DNA from 2 places in the Paenibacillus sp. FSL P4-0184 genome. Region 1 is predicted to be linked to the other one. Evidence: riboswitches for the same ligand, from Rfam matches in the RefSeq annotation. Region 1 holds a riboswitch; the other holds the start of a gene.
What was found. A riboswitch is a leader RNA that binds a small molecule or an ion and turns the genes downstream of it on or off. The one in region 1 is predicted to bind glycine.

Region 1 (3,135 bases):
CTACTTTCATACCGGTTAGTTCGCAAATGTAGGATTGGAATTCGAAGATCGCTTGCAGTTCGCCTTGGCTGATCTCCGGTTGATAAGGGGTGTAAGCAGTGTAGAATTCTGAACGGGAAATGACATGGTTGATCACCACAGGGATGTGATGGTCGTATAATCCGGCGCCGAGGAAGCTGGCATGTGAATCGAAGTCGGCATTTCGGTCAGCGAGACCTTTCATGTGACGTAGCAGGGCGTACTCATCGAGTGGTTCAGACATCGGCATAGTGCCTTGATAACGGACGGCTTCAGGAATATCGGAGAACAGCTCATCTATGGACTGAATCCCGACGGTTTCCATCATCTCTACGCGGTCCTGTGCTGTCATGGGCAGATAACGGTGCTTCATTAAGGTTTCACTCCTTGGCTTTTTTAAAATATAAGAAAGTACAATTTTCACGTTATACTTTATCCTTTTATTTCTCGCTTAAAAGTTCACCGTCCTAATATGGACGCTAAAGGCGTTTATACTTGTAAAAAGGGGCCTTAATCACGACAGCTTTAAGCTGCTTGCCACGTATCTCTACGAAAACCTCTGTGCCTATTTCACTGTAAGCTGTATCAAGCAAAGCTAATCCCAGGTTGCGTTTCAGCGTTGGAGATTGGGTTCCGGTTGTGACCTCTCCGATTTTGATGCCGTCCGCATAGACTGGGTAATGGGAGCGTGGAATGCCTCGATCAATCATTTCTAGACCGACAAGACGGCGGGGGAGACCCGCTTCTTTTTGCTGTATCAACGCATCGCGTCCGATGAAATCCGCTTTGTCCAGCTTCACGAAGAACTGTACTCCAGCTTCAAGAGGCGTGATGTCAGCCGACAGCTCCTGACCGTACAGTGGCAATTTTGCCTCGAAACGAAGCGTATCCCGTGCGCCCAGTCCAGCAGGTGTTAATCCGTGAGGAGAGCCAGCTGCGAGAAGGCCGTTCCATAACGTTGCTGCCACATCCAGCGGAGCGTAAATTTCGAAGCCATCTTCACCGGTATAACCCGTACGGGAGATCAGTACTTCTACACCGCAGACGGTTGCGCGTTCGATGAAGTGGAAAGGCTTGAGCGTTGAGATCGGTGCATCAGTAACTTCTGCGAGTATGGTCTCTGCCAGCGGACCTTGCAAGGCGAGCAAAAGCGTCTCGTCAGAGACATTAGTGAGTGTGACTTCACCGAATTCAGAGGTCAGATGTTCTTGCAGCCATTGGAAGTCCTTATCGATGTTGGAGGCATTTACGACAAGCATATAACGGCCTTCACTTAGTCGATACACGAGTAAATCGTCGACCACCCCGCCGTTTGGATAACAGAGCAGCGTATATTGTGCCGCACCATCGGTAAGGCGGCTGACATCGTTGGTCGTCATTTTTTGTAAGAAGGCTTCAGCGCCGCTTCCGATCACCATGAATTCACCCATATGCGATACATCGAACAGTCCAGCCTGCTGGCGAACAGCCTCATGCTCCTTCACGATACCTGTAAACTGTACTGGCAGCTCCCAGCCGCCAAAATCAATGCACCTGGACTCCGCATAAGCGGAATAGAGATCATAAAAAGGCGTTCTTTTCAAAGCATCCATGTCGTCACTCCCCTAGTCTGATTACATACGAAAAAAAGGACAGGCAGAAGCAATCATGCATAAATGCACTAATCGCTTTCTGCTCTGTCCTTTGTACCTGAGAGTTACCCTGCGTAACTAACATGCAAGTTTCCCCGTTGGTGACCTGACGCACTCAGCCTCGCGTCTGATGCTCTCCAGAGGTACGTCCGACAAAGGTCCTTTTGCCTGAGAGATTCACCCCTGTTAGGGCTTACTCCTTCGGCGCCGTCTTCAAGTGAGACAGTCTCTCCCTATGCCATCATCCGCAACTGTATTTGTTTCAAATATAAGAAAGTATATGTTTCACATTATACATTATCCTTATATTTCTTCGAGAAACGGTTATCGTCTATAAAAAGACGACATCGTCGTTTCTTCTTGTATGTCTCCATTAAACGGGTATAGGAGGGCGCTGTCAACAAGAAAAAGTCAAAAAAACGACAAATTTATTTTGCTTTTAGTAATATTGACATTATGCTCCGCGATCACTTAGGCTATAACTAAATTTAGAATTCCAATTTGGAAATGAGGCGGCTTGAAATGAGTGAAGTTTTAGATAACCTTCTTTACAGCGAAGAGCATGAGTGGGCACAGCAAGTGGAAGGACGCGTAGTACGTGTTGGGATTACGGATCATGCTCAGCATTTGTTAGGCGATATCGTATTTGTGGAATTTCCAGAAGTGGGTTCGGCCATTTCAGCTGGCGACAGCGTAGGCAGTATTGAATCCGTTAAGACCGTATCGGAACTGTATTCACCCGTCTCAGGGACGGTTACCAAGATTAATGACGGTTTAGAAGCTAGTCCAGAACTGATCAACGATAAGCCTTATGGCGAGGGTTGGATTTTTGAAATTGAAGTGGACGGAGAGTATGCTGATGCTGTAAAAGGACTGCTAGATGCAGCTGGATATCGTGCATTGGTAGGGGAGTAATTCTAAAATTTTTCTGAATATTAAATTCACCGAATGTGATATTTATAGCAGCAAGTTTCCGTTTTTGGGGACTTGCTGTTTGGTGTTTTTATATAGATAGTGGTGGTGAATTTTTGAGTTAAATCCTGGGACTGTTTGGAATTATGGAAAACCTCCCTTATTTTAGACGAGTATAGCGTGACACTAAGGGTTTTAGGGTATTCCTCCCTAAAATTTCAGTGAAAAGCGCTATTTCTGACTAAATAGGGTATTAATCAGGGAGGAATTCCCTAATTCTGCGCCTGGACAAGGGAATAGGCAGATAATCAGGGAGTATTTCCGTAATAAATAGTGGTGGGCTCATTTTGGTATGTTGATAAGCAGATTCGCTCCCGCACAGGCCTAGCTATTGTAACTAGCTCTGAGTAAAACATTTTTTAGGCACCCTCTTGAAGTTGACGAAGCACAATGATCTCTACACGGCGGTTCTTTTGCTGCCCTGCTGCCGATGTATTATCCGCGGTGGGCTGGGTATCAGCATAACCTGCGTATTGAAAATTGTCGGGATTCAATCCCTCCCGATCTAAGAAAA
Region 2 (3,135 bases), 490 kb from region 1:
AGGGGCAGGAAATAAAAAAACACTAAGAATTAACTTAGTGTTTTTCGTTATTCAAAGGGAAGCCTCAATTGCCCTCAAGAATCCACTTGCTTAGCTCTTTGTCAAAGGTTTGAGGTTCTTCAAACATCGGATTGTGACCACTATGCTCAAAGATCACTTTTTTACGTGCTCATAGGTCTCATCAACAGAATTCCAAAGTGAAACAGGCGCTACCAAATAATCATAACTACCTAAACCGATAAATACTGGTTTGTTGAATTTAGCGAGTGATTGTATAAGATTCAGTTCTCCGAATGCTTCTCCCCACAGATGATCGATAATTGGCATAAGGGCGAGCTGTCAGTACTTCCTGATGAACTTCAAATCCGTTCTCCCGCGCAGAGCTTGATTGATCACAACAGAAACATTGCGCAGAAAAGTATTGCTAGTAGGGGGATTTTTAGGCATAAAAAAACCCGAAAAGCAGTACTTTTCGAGCATGTTTTCTTTCGGATTATTTCGTCATATCAAGAACGATTCGACCATTGATTTTGCCTTCTAACATCAGATCGTAGATCTCATTAATATCTTCTAGTTTACGTGTCTCAATAATGGTTTTTATTTTTCCTTCTGCAGCGAATTGTAATGTTTCTTGTAAATCTTTGCGAGTGCCGACAATCGAACCGACTACCTTTGTACCGTTTAATACCGTATCAAAGATAGGAACATCCATGGATTCAGGGGGCAGCCCAACCATGACGCAGGTACCGCCGCGGCGAATGGCTCGATAGGCTTGGTCGAATGCTTTTTTTGCAACCGCTGTACAAACAACACCATGCACTCCGCCGAGTTCTTTTTGAATCCAATCTGCGGCATCTTCTTTTAATGCGTTTACGGTTTTGTCTGCACCAAGTTGTTTCGCAAGCTCCATCTTTTCATCTGAAGTGTCGATGGCCACTACGTTCATTCCCATCACCTTTGCATATTGTACACCAAGATGACCCAATCCTCCGACGCCGAAAATGGCTACCCATTCACCTGGCTTTACACCTGACACTTTCAAAGCTTTATAGGTCGTAACGCCAGCGCAAAATAAAGGTGCCGCTTCGATGAAGCTTAGATTATCAGGAACCTTCACTACATAATCGGCAGCTGCCACACAATATTCTGCATATCCACCATCTACGGAATATCCAGAATTTTTTTGATCCAGACAAAGAGTCTCTCTTCCTGTAAGACAATACTCACAATGACCGCAGGCTGAGTACAGCCATGGAATTCCTACTCGGTCTCCTACCTTTAAGTGTGCAACTCCTTCACCTATTTCTTCAATAATCCCAACGCCTTCATGTCCGGGAATTAGAGGGAGCTTTGGTTTGGCAGGCCAATCGCCATGAGCAGCATGCAAATCAGTATGACACACTCCGCACGCCTGAATGTGGACAAGAATTTCTTTGGGTCCGGGTTTTGGTTTAGGTACGTCTTGTAGCTCTAACTTTTCTTTAAATTGTTTTACTACAGCGGCTTTCATTAGCATACTCCTTTAGTTTTTTGCTTTTCAAAAAGTAGTATGTTCATGAGGCTAACTTTAAATTCTTGAGACTTTTATCACTGATTAACACTCACATCACAAGTAATATGTTAGAATATCAGAACAGCTTTACTGCGTTACCGCTTTATCAACTTCATAATTCACGAGCTATGATGGCTAAGGATTACACTTTAGCTGGAGCAGCTTCTGGAGAGACTGCGGAAATTCCGCGGCGCCGAAGGGTTCACAATCTCAGGCAAAAGGACAGAAGAGTACTGAATATGTATTTGTCATGCTGATCGCCATCAGCAGGGCGAATATTATTTGATATTCTTACGATCTGGGAGATTGGATGACATCCAATCTCTCTTTTTTTATTCCAATTTATTGTACTCACAAGGGGGAACTAGGTATGGCACAACCAGAATTAAAGAGAGAGCTGGCTAATCGGCATGTTCAACTTATTGCTATTGGTGGCACCATCGGTACAGGATTATTCTTGGGATCAGGCAAGGCGATAGAGAAGGCAGGCCCATCCATTATGATCACGTATTTAATCGTGGGTATTGCTGTGTTTTTTGTGATGAGAGCACTGGGAGAACTCCTATTATCTAAAGCGGGCTATCAATCGTTTACGGATATTGCTGAAGACTACCTTGGATCACGGGTCGCATTCATTACCGGTTGGACCTATTGGTTTTGCTGGATCATGACGGCTATGGCTGATGTCATTGCTGTTGGCGTATATGTACAGTACTGGTTTGATATCCCGCAATGGGTTCCTGCCATCGCCTGTCTAGTCGTGTTATTAGGACTTAATCTATTAACTGTAAAAAGTTTTGGGGAACTCGAATTTTGGTTTGCTTTAATTAAGGTAATTACGATTCTCGCCTTGATTGGTCTTGGGGTCATTTTACTGATCATTGGGTTTAAGACGGATGCAGGATCGGTGACGATACGAAACCTATGGGAGCATGGGGGCTTTTTTCCGAACGGCATATCAGGCTTCTTATTTTCTTTTCAAATGGTTGTATTTGCTTACGTAGGTGTGGAATTGGTCGGGGTGTCGGCAGCGGAAACAGCGGATCCGGAAAAAAATATCCCATCGGCGATTAATAAAATTCCTTTACGGATTCTGTTCTTCTATGTTGGTGCGCTTTTCGTCCTGCTATGCATTAACCCTTGGACGGAGCTCAGCCCGGCAGAGAGTCCTTTTGTAAAAACCTTTACTTTAGTAGGGATTCCAATTGCCGCAGGGATTATTAATTTTGTTGTATTAACTTCAGCCGCTTCCGCTTGTAATAGTGGGATGTTCTCGACAAGTCGAATTCTCTATAATTTGAGTAGAAATAACCAGGCGCCACCTCATTTGGGCAAACTAAATAAAAACCATGTACCAGGTAACTCGTTATTCATTTCTACAATCGTCATATCTGTAGGGGCTCTTTTAAGTAAACTTATTCCGGAGCAGGCTTTTGGAATCGTGACAACGATAAGCGCCATTTGTTTTATATGGGTGTGGGGCATTGTTCTTATCTGCCATATTAAGTATAAGAAAACCCGGCCAGACTTACAGGCGAAATCCAAATTCAAAGCACCGTTCACACCGGCTATTAATTATATTG

Region 2: linked by a shared signal. The riboswitch ahead of MKY52_RS09490 (amino acid permease) and the one ahead of gcvT (glycine cleavage system aminomethyltransferase GcvT) in region 1 are both predicted to bind glycine.

What each region holds. Positions count from the first base shown of each region.
Region 1 covers NZ_JBBORN010000001.1:2,688,750-2,691,884, forward strand. The annotation lists gene gcvPA (aminomethyl-transferring glycine dehydrogenase subunit GcvPA) at 1-391, opposite strand, end outside; gene gcvT (glycine cleavage system aminomethyltransferase GcvT) at 498-1,610, opposite strand; glycine riboswitch at 1,796-1,894, opposite strand; gene gcvH (glycine cleavage system protein GcvH) at 2,172-2,564, shown strand; gene MKY52_RS11585 (flagellar motor protein MotB) at 2,981-3,135, opposite strand, start outside.
Region 2 covers NZ_JBBORN010000001.1:2,194,600-2,197,734, forward strand. The annotation lists gene MKY52_RS09475 (hypothetical protein) at 1-94, shown strand, start outside; partial or broken gene MKY52_RS09480 (alpha/beta fold hydrolase) at 65-327, opposite strand; gene adhP (alcohol dehydrogenase AdhP) at 494-1,510, opposite strand; glycine riboswitch at 1,708-1,788, shown strand; gene MKY52_RS09490 (amino acid permease) at 1,923-3,135, shown strand, end outside.